DNA from 3 places in the Cellulosimicrobium sp. NPDC057127 genome. Region 1 is predicted to be linked to each of the others. Evidence: predicted binding sites of a transcription regulator. Region 1 holds the regulator's gene; each other region holds the start of a gene.

Region 1 (7,298 bases):
CCCAAGGAGGACATCGACCGCATGGTCAAGGAGGCCGAGGAGCACGCGGCCGAGGACAAGAAGCGTCGCGAGGAGGCGGAGACCCGCAACCAGGCCGAGACGTTCGTGTACTCGACCGAGAAGCTCGTCTCCGAGAACAAGGAGAAGCTCCCCGCCGACGTCGTCACCGAGGTCGAGGCCGACATCGCGTCGGTCAAGACCGCGCTCGAGGGCGAGGACGCAGACGCCGTGAAGTCCGCGCACGACAAGCTCGTCGCGTCCGCGCAGCAGATCGGCCAGGCGCTCTACGCGTCGGCCGAGCAGGAGCAGGCGGCGGGCGACCCGGGCGCGGCGACCGACGACGCGACCGCCGCCGCGGGCGCCGGCAGCGCTCCGGACGAGGACGTCGTCGACGCCGAGATCGTCGACGACGAGGACGACAAGAAGTGACGGCGGAGAACCCCCGGGGTCCCGAGGAGCAGGCCGGGCGCGAGCCCGGTCAGGGCCCCGAGGACAAGCCCTTCCAGTTCACGGACAAGCGCAAGGTCGACCCGCAGACCTCCCGGCCGCGCGAGGGCGCGGCCGGGGCGGGCGGCGGCACGGAGGGCGACGGCGGGGACGCGCCGCAGTCGTCGGACCCCCTCGAGGGCCTCGACTTCGAGCCGTCCGGCGAGGCCGAGGTCGACGCGGCGGTCCTCGCGGCGCAGGCTGCGGCGGCCGAGCACCTCGACGCCCTCCAGCGCGAGCGCGCGAGCTTCACGAACTACCGCAACCGGGCGCTGCGCGACCAGGAGGCCGCGCGTGCCAAGGGTGTGGAGGACGTGCTCACCGCGCTCCTGCCCGTGCTCGACGACGTCGACCGGGCGCGCCAGCACGGCGAGCTGACCGGGCCGTTCGCGGCGATCTCCGACAAGCTCGACGCGAGCCTCGAGCGCTTCGGCGTCGAGCGCTACGGCACCGTCGGCGAGGAGTTCGACCCGACCGTGCACGAGGCGCTCATGCACCAGACCGACCCCGAGGCGACGTCCACGACGGTCAACCTCGTGATCGAGCCGGGCTACCGGATCGGGGACCGGGTCGTGCGCGCCGCGCGCGTCTCGGTCGTGGGGCCGGAGTAGCACCCGGCCACGTGCCCGACGGCGGTGCCGCACCCGCACAGGTGCGGCCCGTCGTCGGGCACGCGACGGGCGTGCACGCGACGGGCGGGCACGCGACGATCAGCACCGCACGGAGGTCGAGGACGACGACGAAGCACAGGAGGGAGGCGTCGTGACCGGACAGGACTGGATGGAGAAGGACTTCTACGCCGCGCTCGGCGTCCCCAAGGACGCCGACGACGCCGCGATCAAGAAGGCGTACCGCAAGCTGGCCCGGCAGTACCACCCGGACCAGAACCCGGGCGACGCCGCGGCGGAGGCCAGGTTCAAGGAGATCGGCGAGGCCTACGCGGTCCTGTCCGACGCGAAGCAGCGCGAGCAGTACGACGCGATCCGCGCGATGGCGGGCGGGGGAGCGCGGTTCTCCGCGGGCCCCGGCGGCGGTGGCGCGGCGGGGTTCGAGGACCTCTTCGGCGGCATGTTCGGCGGCGCCGGAGCACCGGGCGGCGGGCGCGTGCGCTACTCGTCGGGGGCCCAGGGCGGCGCCGGGTTCGAGGACATCCTCGGCTCGATGTTCGGCGGTGCGGCCGGCGGACAGCGGTTCGGCGGCGCCGGCTTCGGCGGTCCGCAGACCGGCGCCGACGTCTCCGCGACCACCACCCTGCCGTTCCGGCAGGCCGTCGAGGGTTCGACCGTCACCTTCACGGTGGACGGGCGCCCCGTCACGACGCGCATCCCCCCGGGGGTGCGCGAGGGCCAGAAGATCCGCCTGCGCGGCAAGGGCCGTCCGGGGGCGGGTGGCGGTCCCGCCGGCGACCTCGTCGTCACCGTGCACGTCACGCCGCACCCCGTGTTCTCCGTCGACGGCACGAACCTGCGCGTCACCGTCCCGGTCACGTTCGCCGAGGCGGCGCTCGGCGCGACCATCGAGGTCCCGACGCTCGACGGCGCGACCGTGCGGGTCAAGGTCCCCGCGGGCACCCCTTCCGGTCGCACGCTGCGCGTCAAGGGGCGCGGCGTCCGGACCGCGCAGGCGACGGGCGACCTGCTCGTCACCGTCCAGGTGGTCGTGCCGCAGAAGCTGTCGAAGGCCGCGCGCGAGGCGGTCGAGTCGTTCGCCGCAGAGACCGACGGGCAGGACGTCCGGGCCGACCTCGCCCGCCAGGCGGCGGAGTGAGGGGGCGGGCGTCGTGACGGCTCGAGCGGACGACGGCCAGGAGCGGCCCGACGTGCCCGAGGACGCGCCCGTCCTCGTCATCTCGCAGGCGGCGGCGCTCGCCGGCATGCACCCGCAGACGCTGCGCCAGTACGACCGGCTCGGCCTCGTCGTGCCGCGGCGCGCGGCCGGGCGCGGGCGGCGCTACTCCCTGCGCGACGTCGCGAAGCTGCTCGAGGTGCAGCGCCTGAGCCACGACGAGGGCATCAACCTCGCCGGGATCCAGCGGATCCTCGCGCTCGAGTCCCAGGTGGAGCGCCTCGAGCGGCGCGTCGAGGCGCTGTCCGCCCGCGTCGAGCCCGGCGGGCGGGTGTTCGCGGCCGCGGCGAGCGGTGACGTCGTCGTCGTCCCGCGGGGGCGCAGCGTGCGGCGCGGCGTCGAGGAGGCGCTGCGCCAGTCGTTCGTGGAGCGCAGCGAGACGCGCGCGCTCGTCATCTGGAGCCCCGCGCGCGACGGGTCGGCCGAGCGCTGACGCTCGACCGCCGCCGGACGCGTGACCTGCCCGAAGACGCATTCCGCAAGAATGACGTGCGCTAATTCGCATTCTCTCGCGCATTTCTGAGCAAGGCCTTCCTTGCTTTTCACGTGCGCATTCCGGGAATACCGTGGACGATGAGAGCCCCGGCCCCCCGGCCCCGGAGAACGGAGAGATCGATGAGCAGCCTCATGGAGATGCCCCAGGTCGTCGAGTGCTCGATCGAGGGGTGCGGCTACAACCACGACCACGGGTGCCACGCCGGCGCGGTGACGATCGCCGGCCACACCGGTGACGCCGAGTGCGCCACGTTCATCCCGCTCGGCACCAAGGGCGGCCTCGAGAAGGTCCTCGCCCACGTCGGTGCGTGCCAGCGCACCGAGTGCGTCCACAACGCCTCGCTCGAGTGCTCGGCGCCCTCGATCCGCGTGGGCGCGGGCGGGTCCGGCGAGGCCACGGCGGACTGCCTCACCTTCACCCCGCGCTGACCCGACCCGACGCCCCGGGTCGCACGCTCGCCCCGTGCGACCCGGGGCGTCGTCGTGCGTGCGGCGTCAGCGCTGCAGCGTGCTCAGCAGCTGGACGGCGGCCCGGTGGGTGTCGGGCAACGGCTCCGTCCACAGTCGCGGCGGGCGGCGCAGGATGGCCGAGACGCCGAGCGACAGCCCCGTGCGCTCGATGCGGTGCCGCAGCTCGGTGCGCAGCCACTCGTCGTCCGCGTCCCGCTCGCCGAGCACGACGAAGAGCCCGTTGCCGAGCGACGCCATCGGGTGCCCGTCGCCGAACGTCTGCGTCAGTGCGCGGCCCATGGCGGCGGAGCGCGCGAAGCGCTGCCACCCGGTGAGGTCGTCCAGGGCGACGTCGACCACGAGCAGCCCGTGCGACCGCGGCACCGGGACGCCCGTGCGCTGCGCGCGGCCGTACGTCTCGCGCAGGCGGTGGGTGAGGTAGTGCGTGGTCGCGAGGCCCGACTCGGGGTCGAGGACGTCGGGCGTGATCGGGGTGGTCTCGTACCCCTCGGCCCAGCCGACCGCGACGGCACGCAGCATCTCCAGGTCGGGTGCGCGGTCGTCCGACAGGTACAGGCAGGCCACGTCGTCGATCGCCTCGCCGATGCCGACCCCGGCCTCGCCGCGCGCGCGCCCGAGGCGCTCGGCGGCCGGCGTGACGTCGCGCTCGTCGCAGACGGCCTCCGTGAGGGCGTCGACGGCGGGGTGGTACCAGTCGCCGGGGCGCCGCCACACGCTCGCGACGCTCGCTGCGCGCCACGAGTCGCGCAGCGTCTCCGCGGCGTCCGCGGGCACGGCGTACCCAGCATGGAGGTGATCCATATGGACGAGACGGTCGAGGTGCTCCGTCATGACGCGGGTTCGTGGGGGTGAAAAGTCGAGGACTCGGGATCGGGGGTCGTGGAGCTCGGGTTCGACACCGCTCGTCTCGCCACGCACGGCCCCCTGCCGGACGCGATGGTCATGCGTCTAGTATGGGCGCGTTGTGGGTCCTGCAGGAGCAGGGCGATGGCGGGGCGGTGGCATGACCGAAGCACGATCCCACGTGGGCAGCGAGGCGTTCAGCGACGCCGAGCTCATCACGGCCGTGCGCGCAGGCGACGCGAGTGCCTTCGGCGTCCTCTACGAGCGCCACGCGGCCGCCGCGCGGACGGTCGCGCGCCAGTACGTGCGCTCCACGGCGGACGCGGACGACGTCGTCTCCGACGCCTTCGCCCGCACGCTCTCCGTCCTGCAGAACGGTGGCGGTCCCGACGTCACGTTCCGCGCCTACCTGTTCACGGTCGTCCGGCGCCTGTCGTACGACCTGGTCAAGGGTGCGCGGCGCACCGAGCCCACCGACGACGAGCGGACCTTCGAGTCGGCGTTCGGACCCATGGCCTCGACGGAGGACCCGACGCTCGAGGGCTTCGAGCGGTCGGTCGTCACCCGGGCGTACCAGACGCTGCCCGAGCGTTGGCGCGCCGTGCTCTGGTACACCGAGGTCGAGAGCCTCTCCCCGGCGGAGATCGCGCCGATCCTCGGCCTCACCGCCAACGGCGTGTCCGCGCTCGCGTACCGGGCGCGCGAGGGGTTGCGGCAGGCGTACCTGCAGCAGCACCTCTCGTCCGTGCCGGCGAAGGAGTGCGAGGGCGTCAGCTCGCTCCTCGGGTCGTTCGTGCGCGGCGGGCTCGCGAAGCGCGAGACGGCGCGCGTCGAGGCGCACCTCGAGGGCTGCGGCGACTGCCGCGCACTCGTGCTCGAGCTGGGCGACGTCTCGCACGGCATGCGTGCGGTCATCGCGCCGCTGGTCCTCGGAGTCGGTGCGCTCGGGCTCGTCGGCACCGCGCTGCCCGTCGGCGGGGGCGCGGGCGTCGGTGCCGGTGCGGCCGCCCTCGCCGCCGCCGCGGGCGGCGGGAGCGGGTCGGCCGGTGGCACGGGTTCGGGCGGCGCGGGTTCGGGCGCCACCGGGAGCGGCGGTGCGGGTACCGGGAGCGCGGGGTCGGCCGGCGCGTCGACCAGCACCGGTGCCGCGTCGACCGGCACGGCCGCGTCCGGGACGGCGGCGACGGGCACGGCGGCCACGGGTACCGCGGCGACAGGCACCGCGGCGACCAGTGCGGCTGCGGCGGGCACGAGCGTGGCGGGCGGGTCGGTGGCCGGGGTCGCGGCGACCGGGGCCGCGACGGTGGGCGCGGTCGCCGGCGGTGCCGGTACGGCCGCCGCCGCGACGGCGACGGGCCTCGCCGCGCTCGTCGCGTCCGCGCCGCTGGCTGCGGCCGCCGTGGCGGCCGGTGTCGTCGCGGTCGCGGGGCTCGGCGTCGCCGGCGCGCTCGGTGCGTTCACGCCGGAGGACCCGCCGCAGGACGAGCCGACGGCGGCGACCTCGACGCAGGAGCCCGGTCCGGGCGGCACGTCGACGGAGGCCCCGTCCGCCGGTGACCCCTCGACGACCCCGGACGACGGGACGACCGACCCGGCGACGGACCCGGCGTCACCCGCCAACGTCCCGTCCGGGGACGCGCTGGGGACCGCGCCCGTCGAGGACACGGCCACCACGCCCGGCACGTCGGCGACCGACGGGCGACAGGCTCCGCCCCCCGTGGGCGAGCAGGTCTCGGTCACGCCGCCGCCCGGGGACCCGGGCACCGTCCCGCCGGACCCCCCGCCGCCCGTGCAGCCCGCCGCGCTCGACCTGTCGCTCGGGTCGGTGCAGCTCGCGGCGCGCCAGCCGGCCGACCTCGTCGTCACGGCCTCGAACTCGGGCGGGCGTGCTGCCGAGCAGGTCTTCGTCGACCTGGTCCTGCCGCCCGGCGTGCAGGCACCCACGGCGCGGGTCGTGGGCGGGTCGAGCGTCGCCACCGTCGTCCGGACGGAGACGGTGCCGTGCGGGGCCGCGCAGCCGCAGGCCGGCGGGACGAGCCTCGTCAGCTGCTCCGTCGGCGTGCTCGGCCCGGGCGAGTCGCGCCGGCTCGCCGTCACCGTCCAGGCGGACGCCGGCGGCGAGTACACCTTCGAGGGCTCGGTCCGCGCGCAGGGCGTCGAACCCGTGCGGCGCACGTTCCTCCCGACGCCCGCCACGTACTTCGGTGCGGAGGTCCGGGTCTCCGCGCTCGACGGAGCGGGTCGCCGTGTCGACGCGCTCGCCGTCCCCATGACGAACCCGGGCGACGCCACGACAAGGCTCGAGGTGCGCAACACGGGCGACCGCGTCGCGGTGGACCCCGTGGTCACGGTCCCCCTGCCCGACGATGTCCGTCTCGTCGGCGGCGGGCAGGGCGCCGACGGCTGGGCGTGCCGCGCCGCGGACGACCGGACGGTGTCGTGCACGACCGACACGGACCTCGGGCCCGGGCAGTCGGCGACGTTCGACGTCCGTCTGCTCGTCGCGGCGCAGGGCGCGGAGGCGGCGCAGCACACGCTGACGGTGCGCGCCGACGCGGCCGACGCGCACGACGGCTCGACGCGCGTGGTGCTCGACGTGGGCGACTGGTGGGCGCGGGCCGACGGCGTCACCGAGCGTGCCGCGCCGCGGTGCACGGCTCCGGACGTCGCGTCCGTCCTCGCCACGTACACGAACGACACGGCCTACGACGACCTCTCCGTCCGCGTCGAGGCCGCCGGGTCGACGAGCGAGGCCGTGACCGTCCGGCACGGCAAGAAGGCCGAGCTCCAGGTCGACGACGGCGTGCGGTTCCCCGCGGGCAGGGCGGCCGTCGTGCTGTCGACGACGATCGCGGACGAGACGTTCGAGCACCGGCTCGACGCGGGCGCGTTCGCGGCCGAGGACTGCTGGACGCAGCCGCCGTGGCTCACGGCGGCGGACGTGTCGATGGTCGCGGAGAACGTCGGCGGGAAGGTCCGGCTCACGGCCGTGCCGAGGAACGGCACGGGCGCGCACATGGACGTGCGGCTGCTCGCGCCGAACACGGGGGCGTGGTCGCGCGTGCCGGACTCCGCGGCCATCGCTCCGCTGCGCGAGGGCGCCTCGGGCGAGCTCGTCCTCGAGACGGGCCTCACGGACACGCCGCGCGCGAACGCGG
Region 2 (7,298 bases), on a different contig from region 1:
AACCGCCGCGACGACGCGAGCCGCTCGGGCACCGCGCGCAGCGCCCAGCCGAGGCTGGTCCGCGGCCCGACGACGAGCGTCGCCTCGAGCGGCCCGGCCACTACGCGCCACGGCCCCGGCGAGCGGGACGTCGTCGAACCCCGGGCCCGCTCTGCACGGTTGCGCGCGCCCGTCGGCCCCGGCTCGGGCCCCGGCCTCGGCCCCGGCGCCGACGTCGGGCCGACGAGCCTCCGGGACTCGTCCGGGTCGGCGTCGGTCACCCGCACCGGGACGACCTCGACACGGTCGAACGCGTACGTGGACGCCACGAGCTCCGCGACCTCTGCGGTCGGGGCGAGCAGGAGGCGCTCGCCGTCGGGCCGCTCGACCATGACGTCGGCGAACGCGCCGAACGGGGACGTGGCCCACCGCCCGACGACGAGCCGCGTCCCGGACGTCGTGCCCCAGCCGGCGATCCGGCCGGAGAAGAACAGCGCGCTCGGCACCCGGGCAGCGTAGGCCGCGCCGACGCAGGTCGCTCGGCGCGGGCCGCTCGGTGCGACGCGGTGCCAGCCGGGGTCCGCCGGAGCTCCGGTGGCGAGACCGCGCCGAGGGCGAGACGCTCGGGCGAGGCGGCGACCGCCGTCGGACAGCGACCGGGAGGAGGCCGACGTGCCGAAGACCAACCGCAGCGGGGACGCGAAGCAGTCCGAGATCCCGAGCACGCTGCAGCGCTCCGACGAGAAGGCGCAGCGCACGTTCGCCAAGGCGTACGACTCCGCGATGGACGAGTACGGCGAGGACGAGCGGGCGGCGCGCGTCGCGTACGCGGCGCTCAAGCACACGCACGAGAAGGTCGGCGACCACTGGGAGCCGAAGGACGAGGCGGGGCCGTCGGACGAGCGCGCGGAGGGCGGCGGGCCGGACGCCTCCGGGAAGAGCGCGGGGGGCGTCGACGCGAACGCGTCGAAGGAGCACCTCATGGACGTGGCACGCGAGCTCGACGTCCACGGCCGCTCGTCGATGAACAAGGACGAGCTCGTCGAGGCGATCCAGCGGGAGAACGACAGGGAGACGCGCAAGGCGCGCGGCGACTGACGGACGCCGTCGTCGGACGGGCGTCGCCCGGGTCACCTGATCGCCGTTCGCCGTTCACCCGCGCGACCGGTGGGGGTCACGCGCGTTCCGTAGGTTGACAGCGCTTCCCATCCTGGGTCCGGCGCTGCCACGGTGGTCCGACGGCCGTCGCCGCCAGGCCCCCGACCCGTGAAGGAACCCATGGACCTGCATGCCTCCGGGCGGTCGGGCGCGCCGACGCGCGTCACCGCCTCGGCGCTCACCGCGTCCCTTGTCGGCGCCGTCCTCGTCGCCGCGTCCGCGACCTCCGCAGCCCCGGCCGCGGCCGACGTCGCCCCCGCCACGACGGCCGCGGCCGCCGACGAGTCGCTGCTCAGCACCACGGGCACCACGTGGCGCTACCTCGAGGACAACACGAACCCGGCCGGCGACGACCCGGACCAGCGGGTCTGGACCACGACGGCCTACGACGACGCGGCGTGGAAGACCGGCGTCGCGCCGTTCGGCGCGAAGCGCGGCCAGCCGACGGGCGTCGGCGACGGCTTCCCCGTGACGACGCTGCTCACGCAGTACATCCCGGGCACGACGACGGACGTCCCGACGTTCTTCTTCCGCACCGACGTGGAGCTCACCGCGGCGGACCTCGACGGCGTCCCGGCGTTCGAGGGCGAGATCGTCTACGACGACGTCGCGATCGTCTACGTCAACGGCGAGGAGGTCGCGCGCCTCGGTGACGACAACCGTGAGATCACCGAGAACCTCCAGTACTTCGGCAACGGTCGCACCATCCCGGTGACGAGCACGTTCGTCGTGCCGGCCGACGCGTTCGAGGCGGGGGAGAACACCGTCTCCGTCGCGCTGTACCAGGACGCGCCGACGAGCTCGGACATCTACCTCGACGTCCGCTCGCTCGTGCCGACGCACGGCGAGGTCCGCGACGTCGCGCTGAACATCGGCGCGGACGAGACGCAGGCGAACGTCGCCTGGTTCTCGACGCTGCCCGGCGCCGGCGAGGTCCAGTGGGCCCGGGCGACCGACGGCGCGGGCGAGGTCGACTGGGCGAGCGCGCAGACGTCGTCGTCCACCGGCGGCCCGTCCTCCGACGGCGCGACGTACCACCACGCGACGATGACGGGGCTCGAGGAGCACACGTCGTACACCTACCGCGTGGGCAGCGCTGCCACGGGCTGGTCCGAGCCGAGCACGTTCGACACCGGCACGTTCGGCGACGAGTTCAGCTTCCTGTTCATCGGCGACGCGCAGATCGGCGCGAGCGGCAACGCCGCGGCCGACGCCGACCGCTGGGCCGCGAGCCTCGACACGATGACCGAGCGTCACCCGGACACGGCGTTCCTGCTGTCGGCGGGCGACCAGGTCGACACCGCGGGCAGCACGCAGCAGTACACGGGCTTCCTCGCCCCGGAGCAGATGCGTGAGCTGCGCTTCGCCGTCCAGGACGGCAACCACGACACCGCGAGCGCGCTGTACGACCAGCACTACGCGATGCCGAACCTGTCGAGCGACCCGCGCCGCGACTACTGGTACTCGTACAACGACGTGCTGGTCGTCGCGATCGACTCCAACGACTCCAGCGCCGCGCAGATCGCGCAGCACGAGACCTTCCTGCGCGACGTCGTGACCGAGCACGGCGACGACCACGCGTGGGTGCTCGTGACGTTCCACCACTCGCTGTACAGCCAGGCGTTCCACTCGCGCGACACGGACGTCGTCCGCATGCGTGAGGCGCTGTCGCCCGTGTTCAGCGAGCTCGGCGTCGACCTGGTCCTCGCGGGCCACGACCACATCTACACGCGCAGCCACCTCATGGAGGGCACGACGCCGGTCGCCCCGGCGTCCGAGGCGGCCGTCGGCGACGTGCTCGTGCCCGACGACGACCAGGTGCTGTACGTGACCGGCAACTCGGCCAGCGGCTCGAAGTTCTACGGCTTCGACGGGCTCAAGCCGTGGACGGCGCGCTGGGAGCAGGAGCGCACGCCGAGCTACTCCGACGTCGACGTCACCCCCGGGACGCTGACGGTCACGACGTACGAGACGGCGACCGAGCGCGTCATGGACCAGGTCACGCTGCAGCGCGCCGCGCAGGGCCCGGAGCTCGTCGAGGTCACGGCCCAGTCCCGCTGCCTCGCGGGCAAGGCGTACGTCGCGGTCCGCGCGACCAACGGCGAGGACGTGCCGGTCGACGTCACGCTCGCGACGCCGTTCGGCACGCGCCAGGTCGCGGACGTCGCGTCCGGGAAGTCGGCGTACCAGTCGTTCCCCGTGCGCGCGGCCTCCGTCGAGGGCGCGACCGTGACGGTCACGGGCACGCTCGACGGCACGTCGCGCGACTACGAGGTGCCGGTCCCGGCGCTCACCTGCGCCTGACGGCCGGACGTCGCCGTCGGCCCTGACGCCGCCGGCTCGGCTGCCGAACCCGGGGTTACCTGTCGTTCCGACGCACGGACGGCACGCAACCCCGGGTTCGGCGCGTCTGCGGGCGCGTCGCCGCGCGTGCCACGATGTCGCCATGACGACGACGCCCGACGACCTGCCCGCGCTCATCGCCTCCGTCGAGGCGCAGGAGCACGACCTCGTGCTCCGTTCGTTCACGCACGACGACGCGTGGCGCCTCGGGTGCCTGCTCGTCGAGCTCGCCGCCGAGCGCGACCTCGCGGTGACGATCGACGTGCGCAAGGGCCCGCAGCAGGTGTTCCACGCCGCGCGCGAGGGCACGACGCCGGACAACGACACGTGGGTCGAGCGCAAGGTGCGGGTCGTGCAGCGGTTCGGCGCGTCGTCGTACCTGGTGGGGCTGCGGGCGAAGGCCAAGGGCACGACGTTCAACGACCAGCACCAGCTCCCGCTCCAGGAGTACGCCGCGCACGGCGGCGCGTTCCCCGTGCGTGTCGAGGGCGTGGGCGTCGTCGGTGTCGCGACCGTGTCCGGGCTGCCGCAGGCGGACGACCACGCGCTCGTCGTCGAGGCGCTGCGCTCGTTCCTCGGCCGCCCCGAGACGCTGCTCGCCTGAGCTACAGCTCGCCTGATCTGCCGAACCCCGGGTTGTGCGCCGTTCGAGCCGCTTCATGGCGCGCAACCCGGGGTTCGGCACGACGACGGGGCCGGCGCGCGGTGCCCCGCCCCGTCCTTGCTCGGTCGCGCGGCGTCAGGCCGCGCGCGTGACCTCGATGCGCTGGGGCGTCCGGCCGGCGAACACGCCGGCGACGGTCACGGCGAGCACGCCCGCGTTGTACGACGCGCGGACCGCGTCGGCGTCCGCGGTCTTCGGCAGGGTGACGGTGCGGCGGAACTCGCCGAACCGCACCTCGCGGATGCGGCGCCCGGCCGGCTTCTCGACCGTCTCGGCGCGCGCGTCCTCGGACTCGCCCTCGGCGGGCGCGTCGGAGGCTGCGTCCGGACCGTCGGCGTCCGCCGGGGTCTCGACGACGCGCTGGTCGCGACGCTCACCCCGCACGACGAGGCGACGTCCCTCGAGCTCGACGGTCACGTCGCGCTCCGGGTCGACGCCCGGCAGGTCGAAGCGGGCGACGAGGTCGTCGCCGTCGCGGTAGACGTCCGCGGCCGGTGCGTAGCCGGTGCGCGCGACGGGCGCCGGACGAGTCCACAGGTCGCGCACGAGGCGGTCCGCGGTGAACGTGCCGAACGGTGCGGGGATCAGGGTGGTGGTCATGTCGACTCCTCCAGGTCTGCTGCCGCGGTGGTCCCGCAGCGTCCTGACGTCGTCAACCTTGAGTCGACCCCGCTCAATCCCGCGTTCGCGCACGACGAAACGATGCCACCGGTGCGGTGCGTGCAAGGTCTCGTGAGCTTCCGACACCACCAGAACGGAGGGAGGCGTGATGGCGAGGACGTCTCGTGCTCGGCCGGTCGGGGCGGTCGCCGGCGCGCTGGCCGTCGCCCTGTCGGCCTGTGGGGTCTCCGGCGAGCCGCGGGACGGCTCGTCGGGGGAGACGTGGATGATCGGCGTCGGGCACGGTGAGGGCGACTGGATGTCGTGCGTCGAGGATTCGGGCCTCCCGGTCGCGGAGTCGTTGTCCACCACCGACATACCGCCGTCGTCGGTCGGGGTGCGGTTCGAGGTCGAGGTGACCCGGTCCGAGGCGTCCGTCGTCGTGCGGTGCATCGAGGACCGGCTGACGTCGGGCAGCGTGTCGCTGGAGAGGTCGGCCCCGCTCGTACGGTCCGGCCCCGCGTAGCGTCAACGACGAGAGCGCGCCGCGCGCCGCGCCTTGCGCGCCGCGGACGCGCGCTCCTCGGCCGTCTCGAGGGCGTCGTCGGCGGCGTCCAGCGCCTCCTGCGCCTCGTCCTGCTCGGCACGGGCGGCCTCCAGCCGGGCACGGACGGCGTCGCGCTCGTCCGCGAGCCGCGCCAGCTCGTCCTCGATCCGCCCCAGCTCGTCCTCGGCCTGCCCGACGGCGTCGCTCGCCTCGCGCGCCCGCCCGTCCGCCGCGTCCCGGGCCGCTTCGAGCCGGTCGACCTCCGCCGCGGCCCGCTCGACCTCGCGCTCCGCCGCGGCGAGCGCGTCGTCGGCGCCGCCCTCCCCACGGTCGTCCGAGTCTCCCGCCCGGGACCGGGCTGCTGACCGCGCGCGCGTCCCGCCTGCTCGTCCCGGACCGCCGCGCGCCTCCTTCCCGCCCGTCTCCTGCCCGCCCGTGCCGCCCGGCGACCCGACGGCGCGGAGCTCGACGACGTCGGCCGGTTCGCCCCCCTCGTCGACGAGCCCGAACCCCACGTGCTGCAGAGCCTGCCCCAGCCGCCCGGTGCGCACGGCCGCGCCTGCGTCGGCGTCCATGACCGCGGCCGTGAGGGTCTCCGCGAGCCGGTCGACGGCGCTCGCGGACACCGCGCGGCCCGCGACCTCGCCGGCGTCGCGGACGACGCGGACCAGCGCCTCGGTGCGCTCGCGGCGCAGCCGGTCGAGCACCGTCAGCCGCGCGCGGTCGCGGTCCTCGGTGGCGTCCCGCAGCTCGTCCCCGAGCGTGACGAGCGCCGCCACCTCCTCGGGGTGCTCGCGCGCGACCTGGTTGACCACCCACGCCGCGACGGTCGGCTTCGCGAGGCGCGCGACGCGCTCTGCGCCCACCGCGTCGCCCGACGCCTTGATGCGCTTGGACGCGGCGTTGCGCGCGACGACGAACTGCTCCAGCGGCAGCGCGTAGAGCTCGTCGAGGACGGGGTCGACGTCGACAGATGCGTCCGGGCTCATGGGCACAGAGTGGCATCGGGAGGAGCGCTTCGCTGACTCACGCTGAACATCCACCGCGACGTCGGGATTCACCCGGGACAACGGTTTACGCCTCGCCTGCCGTCCGCTTTCGTTGGGGGACGACGACGAGGAGGGTGCAATGAGGAGATCATTGTTCGGAGTGTTCGTAGCAGCGGTCACCGCGTTCGCCCTGAGTAGCTGCGGAAGTGAATCCCCCGAACAGGTGACGGTTACTGTCACGGAGGAAGCTGTCGAACCTGCGCCGTCCCCTTCCGCGAGCGAGGTGGCGCCCGACGCCGCGACGGCGGAGACGGAGCCGCAGGCAGTGGCCGAGGCCGAGGCCGAGGTGGAAGCGACGTTCGAAATGCCGAGCGTTGTCGGGCACAACCTGCAGGATGCACAGGATCTGTTGCAGACCCTCGACTCCTTCGTCATGGACCAGGTGGACGCCACGGGACTTGAGCGCCTTGCGGTCAACGACTCGAACTGGACGGTGTGTGCACAAGATCCTGTGCCGGGAACCGTCGTCCCGATCTCAACCGTGGTGACGCTCTCTGCCGTCAAGCTCGACGAGGTCTGCCCGTAGCGTTTCGAGGAAGCACCATGTCGACGCGCGTCGCGGGGGGACGGTACCGAGCATGCGCTCGGCCCCGTCCTCGATGACGACCGGACTGGACCGGTGCGGGCCGGAGCTGGACGACGACGCAGGGGCGCCCCCGGTCCGGGCAGCGAGCGTCCTGCGTCCGACGAGGTGGAAGCGGCCACGCCTGCTCCGTCGGCTCGGGAATCGTCGAGGTGGGCCACCGACCTCCTCGTGCCGCTTCGTCGCGATCCCTGAGCGGTCACGGTCCGCCGACAACCGCCCGGCGGTTTGTCGGCGCCGGGTCCTACCGTGCCGGTCATGACAACCTTCCACGCGTTCCTCGGTTGCAGTCTCGACGGGTTCATCGCCGGGCCGGACGACGAGATCGACTGGCTGACGGCCTTCGACGACGTGCTCGGCGAGACGGGCTACGAC
Region 3 (7,298 bases), on a different contig from region 1:
CATCGCGCGGTCCGACGACGCCGTCGGGCACCTGACGCTGGACCGGCCGGGCGCGCTCAACGCGCTCGGCTACGACATGCTCGGCGAGATCGCGGGCGTCCTCGACGCCTGGCGCGACGACCCGACGGTCCGGGTGGTCCTGCTCGACGGCGCGGGCGACCGCGGGTTCTGCGCGGGCGGCGACGTCCGGGAGCTGCACGCCTCGATCGTGGCAGGACGGCAGGCCGACGCGCGCCGCTACTTCCGGCGCGAGTACGCCGTGGACGCCGCGATCGCGGAGAGCCCCGTCCCCGTCGTGTCGATCATGGACGGGATCACGATGGGCGGAGGCGTGGGTCTCGGCGCGCACGCGGCCGTGCGGGTCGTCACCGAGCGTTCGCGTGTCGCGATGCCCGAGACGCGCATCGGCTTCACGCCCGACGTCGGCGGGTCGTGGCTCCTGTCCCGCGCCCCGGGCCGGCTCGGCGAGCACCTCGCGCTCGGGGCCGTGACGATGGACGGCGCCGACGCGGTCCACGCCGGCCTCGCCGACCACCTCGTCCCGACGGAGCGACTGCCGCTGCTGCGCCAGGACCTCGTCGACCTCGCCGCCGCGGGGGTGGACCCGGTCGACCCCGAGTCCGTCCGCGAGGTCGCACGCCGGCACGCCGTCGAGCCGCCGACGTCGGCGCTGCTCGCGCGGCAGGCGCGCGTCGACCGCTGCTACGCGGCGGCGACGGTGCCGGAGATCGTCGCACGCCTGCGCGAGGCGGCCCGCGCCGGCGACGCCGCCGCCGGAGCCGAGGCGGACGAGCTCGAGGCGCTGTCCCCGACGGCCGTCACCGTGGCCCTCGCGGCGATCCGCAGCGCGCGGACCCTGCCCGACCTGCGCGCGGGGCTCGAGCAGGAGTACCGGCTCGTCTCGTGGTTCGTCGACACCCAGCCGGACCTCGTCGAGGGCATCCGGGCGCAGGTCGTCGACAAGGACCGCGAGCCTGCGTGGCACCCGGCGTCCCTCGCCGACGTCGCGCCCGACCTCGGGGCGCGCGCCCTCGCCTACGTGCCCACCGAGCCGCTCTGGGGCTGAGCGCCCCTGCCCCGGACGGCGACGGCCCGCCCCGGGAGGATCCGGGACGGGCCGAGCGCGGACGGCGAGCCGGTCAGTCCTGCGGCCGGCGCAGGTGCGTCGAGTCGTCGATCTCCTCGTCGCCGGGGCCCGCGGCGTCCGGTCCCGGCGGCGGCGTCGGCTCGGTGGGTGTGGGCGCGCCGGGTGCGGCGCCGGTGGGCGGGAGCGGCGCGGTGGGCGCGGACTGCGGGTGCGGCTGACCGTACGGCGCCGGCGGGGGCGCGTACTGGCCCTGCGGTGCGCCGGGGTAGGCCTGCCCGGGCTGCTGAGGCGCCCCCGGGTAGGGCTGGCCGGGCTGCTGGGGAGCGCCCGGGTACGGGCCCTGCTGCCCCGGATACCCCGGGCCCGGCGCCTGCCCGGGAGCGCCGTACGGGCCGGGCGCGCTGTAGGGACCGGGCGCGCCGTACGGGCCGGGTGCGCCCGCGTAGGTCGCCTGCGCCGTGCCCTGGTCGGTGGGCTTCTTGCGGAGCACGAGCCACAGGACGAGGCCGACGATCCCGAGCAGCACGAGCCCGGCGACGATGCCGAGGAGCCACCAGGGGAAGGCGTCGTCGAGGTCGGTGCCGGCGTCGTCGGCCGTCCCGGTCGTGCTCTCGTCGGTCGGGTCGTCCGTGCCGTCCGTGCTCTCGTCCGGTGCAGCGGCCGAGCCTCCGGCGACGGCCGAGCCGCGGGCGCTGATCTCGGTGACCTCGCCGACGGCGGGCGTCCACGTGACGGTGTTCCCGTCGACCTCGCCGTTGGTCTCGGCGATCTCGCCGGGGAACGTCACGGAGATGCGGACGTCGAAGCCCTCGAGCATCTGGCGCGACATCTCGTCCGACTGCGGGTCGGAGCCGTCGAGCCCCATCTCCTCGTCGGAGAGGTCCATCTGCCCCTCGACGACGTACTGGTCGCCCTCGCGCGTGATCGACAGCGGGTCCGTGCCGCCGGTGGACGACATCTCGGAGATCGGCTGGTCCGTGTACGTCAGGCGCGTCCCGGTGTAGCCGTCCTCGGCGTACGGCTCCTGCGTCGCGCCGGGCGGGAGGCCGGACTCCATCTGGCCGCCGAGCTGGTCCCAGAGCGCCTGCGGGTCCTGGCCCGCCGCCTCCGCGACCTCGTCGGAGATCGCCATGACGACCGACCCGTCGACGGTGTCGTCCTCGGAGAGCGTGAGGGCCATGTCGATCCTCATGCAGCCGGCGACGAGCAGTGCGAGGGTGACGAGGAGGGCGCCGAGCCCGAGCCGGCGACGCCGGGATGAGGTGTTCACCCGACCAGCATGTCGCGGATCGACGCCCGAGGCGAGGGGCGACGGCGATCTGGGACCGAAATCCACCCCGACCACGGGGCGGCGGCGCGAGTGGCGCACAGGGTTGAGCGGAATACACTCAACTCCAGGACCGTTGCCTGGTCAGACACCCTTCCTGATCACCCCCGGAGCACCGATGGAAACGAAGTTCACCACGATGTCGCAGCAGGCGGTGGGCGAGGCGATCCAGAGCGCCACGGCCGCCGGCAACCCTCAGCTCGAGCCGACGCACGTCCTGGCCGCGCTGCTCGCGCAGGAAGGCGGCGTGGCCGTCGGGCTGCTCGACGCGGTCGGCGCGGACAAGCAGGCGATCGGCCAGAAGGTGCGCGCCGCGCTCGTCGCGCTCCCCACGGCCAGCGGGTCCGCCGTCGTGCAGCCGACCCCGTCGCGCGCCATGACGGCCGCCCTCGAGAACGCCGGCAAGGAGGCGCAGGGCCTCGGCGACGAGTACGTCTCGACCGAGCACCTGCTCGTCGGCATCGCGGCCGGCTCGTCCCAGGCCGCGACGATCCTCCAGCAGGCCGGCGCGACGGCGGACGCGCTGCGCTCCGCCCTGCCCGCCGTGCGCGGGAGCGCGCGCGTGACGAGCCCCAACCCCGAGGGCACGTACAAGGCGCTCGAGCAGTACGGCACCGACCTCACCGCGGCCGCGGCCGAGGGCCGGCTCGACCCCGTCATCGGGCGCGACGCCGAGATCCGCCGCGTCGTGCAGGTGCTCTCGCGCCGCACCAAGAACAACCCCGTGCTCATCGGCGAGCCCGGCGTCGGCAAGACCGCCGTCGTCGAGGGGCTCGCGCAGCGCATCGTCGCGGGCGACGTCCCGACGTCGCTCCAGGGCAAGCGGCTGGTGTCCCTCGACCTCGCGTCGATGGTCGCGGGCGCGAAGTACCGCGGCGAGTTCGAGGAGCGGCTCAAGGCCGTGCTCGCCGACATCCAGTCGTCCGACGGCGAGGTCGTCACCTTCATCGACGAGCTCCACACCGTGGTCGGCGCGGGTGCCGGTGCGGAAGGAGCCATGGACGCGGGCAACATGCTCAAGCCCATGCTCGCTCGCGGCGAGCTGCGGCTCGTGGGCGCGACGACGCTCGACGAGTACCGCGAGCGCATCGAGAAGGACCCCGCGCTCGAGCGCCGCTTCCAGCAGGTCTTCGTCGGCGAGCCGTCGGTCGAGGACACCGTCGCGATCCTGCGCGGCCTCAAGGAGCGGTACGAGGCGCACCACAAGGTGACGATCGCCGACTCCGCGCTCGTCGCCGCCGCGACGCTCTCCGACCGGTACATCACCGGGCGCCAGCTGCCCGACAAGGCGATCGACCTCGTGGACGAGGCGGCGTCGCGCCTGCGCATGGAGCTCGACTCGTCCCCCGTCGAGATCGACGAGCTCCAGCGTGCCGTCACGCGCCTGGAGATGGAGGAGGTCGTGCTCTCGGAGTCCACGGACCCCGCGAGCCTCGAGCGGCTCGAGCGGCTGCGCGCCGACCTGGCCGACCGCCGCGAGGAGCTCGCCGCGCTGACCGCGCGCTGGGAGGCCGAGAAGGCCGGGCACAACCGCGTCGGCGACCTGCGCGCCCGGCTCGACGAGCTGCGCGTCCAGGTCGAGCGGGCGATCCGCGAGGGCGACCTCGAGACCGCCGGCCGGCTCCAGTACGGCGAGATCCCGCAGCTCCAGCGCCAGCTCGACGAGGCCGAGCGCGCGGAGGCCGCCGTGGACGCGGCCGACGCGCTCGCCGACCCGGAGCAGGCCCCCATGATCGCGGACAAGGTGGGCGCGGACGAGATCGCCGAGGTCGTGTCCGCCTGGACGGGGATCCCCGCGGGGCGGATGCTGCAGGGCGAGTCGGAGAAGCTGCTCCACATGGAGGACGTCGTCGGCGAGCGCCTCATCGGCCAGCAGGCCGCGGTGCGGTCGGTGTCCGACGCGGTCCGGCGCTCCCGCGCCGGCGTGGCCGACCCGGACCGCCCGACGGGCTCGTTCCTCTTCCTCGGCCCGACCGGCGTCGGCAAGACCGAGCTCGCGAAGTCGCTCGCCGACTTCCTCTTCGACGACGAGCGCGCGATGGTCCGCATCGACATGAGCGAGTACTCCGAGAAGCACTCGGTCGCGCGCCTCGTCGGCGCGCCTCCCGGGTACGTCGGCTACGAGGAGGGCGGGCAGCTCACGGAGGCCGTGCGGCGTCGCCCCTACTCGGTCGTGCTGCTCGACGAGGTGGAGAAGGCGCACCCCGAGGTGTTCGACATCCTGCTCCAGGTGCTCGACGACGGCCGCCTCACCGACGGCCAGGGCCGCACGGTCGACTTCCGCAACGTCATCCTCGTGCTCACGTCGAACCTCGGGTCGCAGTTCCTCGTCGACCCGCTGCTCGACGACGCGGCCAAGCGCGAGAGCGTGATGACCGCCGTGCGGACGGCCTTCAAGCCGGAGTTCCTCAACCGCCTCGACGACGTCGTCGTCTTCGACCCGCTGTCGATCGAGGAGCTGGGCCGGATCGTCGACCTGCAGGTCGCGGCGCTCGGCCGGCGCCTGGCGGACCGGCGCATCACGCTCGACGTCACGCCGGCGTCGCGCGAGTGGCTCGCGCTCGAGGGCTTCGACCCGGCGTACGGGGCGCGCCCGCTGCGCCGCCTCGTGCAGCGCGAGATCGGGGACCGGCTCGCGCGGCTGCTGCTCTCGGGCGACGTCGCGGACGGCGACGTGGTGCGGGTCGGCCGTGACCCCGAGGGCAGCGGTCTGACGCTGGCGCCGGAGGTCCTCAACGCGTGACCGGACCTGGGGCGGGGACCGTCGGTCCCCGCCCCAGGTCCGTGCGCGCGGGTCCCCGCCGCGCCGCTCCGGCGCCGGGGAGACATACTCAGGTGTGCCCCGAGAGAGAACCACCCCGGAACCGGCTCAGGAGCAGCGCAGGCGGTTCGACAGCCTCCGCTCCGCGGTCATCGTCAACCCGAACCGGGTCGAAGGGCTCGACGAGCTCCGGCGCGAGATCGCCGACCAGCTCGCGGAGGCCGGCTGGCCCGAGCCCGAGTGGCTCGAGACGACGGCGGAGGATCCCGGCACCGGCCAGGCGCGGCAGGCCGTCGAGAACGGTGCCGAGGTCGTGTTCGTCGCCGGCGGCGACGGCACGGTGCGCGCGTGCGTCGAGGGCCTCGCCGGTACCGACGCCGCGCTCGCCATCCTGCCCGGCGGGACGGGCAACCTGCTCGCGGCGAACCTCGGCGTCCCCACGCAGTCCGTGGAGGGCATCCGGCTCGCGGTCGAGCGCGGTCGCCGGCACATCGACCTCGGGGACGCGGACGGGCAGCTGTTCGCGGTGATGGCCGGCATGGGGCTCGACGCGGCGATGATGCAGGACGCCCCGACGGCACTCAAGGCGCGGGCCGGATGGTTCGCCTACGTCGTCGCGGCGCTCAAGCACCTCGGCGACGACGAGATGAAGGTCGAGGTGCACGTCGACGGCGAGCCGGTGCGCCGCCGCCGCGCGCGCACGGTCGTGGTGGGGAACGTCGGGCGTCTCCAGGGCGGGACGAACCTCCTCCCCGACGCCGACCCGTCCGACGGCCTGCTCGAGGTCGCGATCATCGCGCCGCGGAACCTGCGGCACTGGGTGGAGCTCGTCGTCGGCCTGTTCCGTGCGCGGCGGCGGATCCCCAGCCGTGAGATCGTGCGCGGCTCGCGCGTCTCGATCGTCTCCGACCGCCGGCAGGCGCGGCAGCTCGACGGGGACGTCGTCGAGCCCTCGCACCGTCTCGACGTGCACGTGCGCCCGGAGGCGCTGTGGGTCTGCGTCGAACAGCCGGACGAGGCCGTCGACCTCGCCGCCGGGGCGCCCGAGCGCTCCTGACGGCGCGCCCCGCACCGCGCTCCCGCCCGGACGGCGTGCGGGGACGCGTCGCCGGGCGCACGGTGGGGCGATGAGCCCGTCCCGTGCAGCCGCCCGCCCCGGCGCGCAGGAGTGGGTGCCCGACGGCGCGGACGCCCGTCGCGTCGACGCGCTCGCCGCGGCCGCGCACGACTGCCGCGGCTGCGAGCTGTGGGCGGACGCGACGCAGGTCGTCTTCTCGCACGGGCCGGACGACGCGGCGCTCGTGCTCGTCGGGGAGCAGCCCGGCGACCGGGAGGACCGCGAGGGCGAGCCTTTCGTCGGACCCGCCGGCCGCGTGCTCGCGGATGCGCTCGAGGCCGCGGGCGTCGACCCCGACCGCGTCTACGTCACCAACGCGGTCAAGCACTTCCGGCACGAGCAGCGCGGGAGGCGGCGCCTGCACCGCACGCCCGACGTCTCGCACGTGCGCGCGTGCCTGCCGTGGCTCGAGGCCGAGGTGGCGACGGTCCGGCCGCGCGTCGTCGTCGCGCTCGGTGCCACGGCCGCCCGGGCCGTGCTCGGGCGCCCGGCGCGCGTCACCGCGGAGCGCGGCCGCGTGCTGGACGCGGAGGAGGCGGCGTCGTCGCCGTTCGCCGGACCACCCTCGGGCGGCACGGGCGGCACGGGCGGCACGAGCGGCACGGCGGACGTCCCGTCGCCGCTGGTCGTCGTCACGACGCACCCCTCCGCGCTGCTGCGCCTGCGCGACCGCTCGGGCTGGGACGAGGCGTTCGACGCGCTCGTGGCCGACCTGCGCGTGGCCGCGGACGCCGCGGGCCTGCCGGCGCGACGCGGCACGTGACGGTCCTGCCCGGTGGGCTCCGCCGGCCCGGGTCAGGACCCGGGCGCGACGACCCCGTGCTCGTACGCCCACACCACGAGCTGCACGCGGTCGCGTGCGCCGGTCTTCGTCATGATGCGGCTCAGGTGCGACTTCACGGTGCTGGGCTCGAGGAACAGCGACGCCGCGATCTCGGCGTTGGACGAGCCCCGGCACAGCAGCGCGACGATGTCGTGCTCGCGCGCCGTGAGCAGCGCCGCGGCC

The links. The regulator HspR, encoded in region 1, represses chaperone genes until heat shock. The targets are predictions, from matches to a motif close to AAGTTGAGTCNNNNNGACTCAACTT.
Region 2: the regulator HspR is predicted to act here: its motif matches at 4,800-4,824, upstream of ACFTZA_RS05180 (Hsp20/alpha crystallin family protein).
Region 3: the regulator HspR is predicted to act here: its motif matches at 2,458-2,482, upstream of clpB (ATP-dependent chaperone ClpB).

Annotation. Positions count from the first base shown of each region.
Region 1 is NZ_JBHUUP010000006.1:83,763-91,060, forward strand. It holds gene dnaK (molecular chaperone DnaK) at 1-429, shown strand, start outside; gene grpE (nucleotide exchange factor GrpE) at 426-1,097, shown strand; gene ACFTZA_RS07820 (DnaJ C-terminal domain-containing protein) at 1,249-2,253, shown strand; gene ACFTZA_RS07825 (heat shock protein transcriptional repressor HspR) at 2,360-2,764, shown strand; gene ACFTZA_RS07830 (DUF1540 domain-containing protein) at 2,947-3,255, shown strand; gene ACFTZA_RS07835 (hypothetical protein) at 3,322-4,128, opposite strand; gene ACFTZA_RS07840 (sigma-70 family RNA polymerase sigma factor) at 4,301-7,298, shown strand, end outside.
Region 2 is NZ_JBHUUP010000004.1:29,893-37,190, reverse strand. It holds gene ACFTZA_RS05200 (hypothetical protein) at 1-485, opposite strand, end outside; gene ACFTZA_RS05195 (ChaB family protein) at 652-1,077, shown strand; gene ACFTZA_RS05190 (fibronectin type III domain-containing protein) at 1,258-3,441, shown strand; gene ACFTZA_RS05185 (heme-degrading domain-containing protein) at 3,584-4,084, shown strand; gene ACFTZA_RS05180 (Hsp20/alpha crystallin family protein) at 4,220-4,744, opposite strand; gene ACFTZA_RS05175 (hypothetical protein) at 4,914-5,270, shown strand; gene ACFTZA_RS05170 (hypothetical protein) at 5,273-6,280, opposite strand; gene ACFTZA_RS05165 (hypothetical protein) at 6,420-6,866, shown strand; gene ACFTZA_RS05160 (dihydrofolate reductase family protein) at 7,182-7,298, shown strand, end outside.
Region 3 is NZ_JBHUUP010000001.1:136,666-143,963, forward strand. It holds gene ACFTZA_RS00570 (enoyl-CoA hydratase/isomerase family protein) at 1-1,066, shown strand, start outside; gene ACFTZA_RS00575 (LppM family (lipo)protein) at 1,140-2,357, opposite strand; gene clpB (ATP-dependent chaperone ClpB) at 2,533-5,157, shown strand; gene ACFTZA_RS00585 (diacylglycerol/lipid kinase family protein) at 5,252-6,232, shown strand; gene ACFTZA_RS00590 (UdgX family uracil-DNA binding protein) at 6,303-7,055, shown strand; gene ACFTZA_RS00595 (response regulator) at 7,088-7,298, opposite strand, start outside.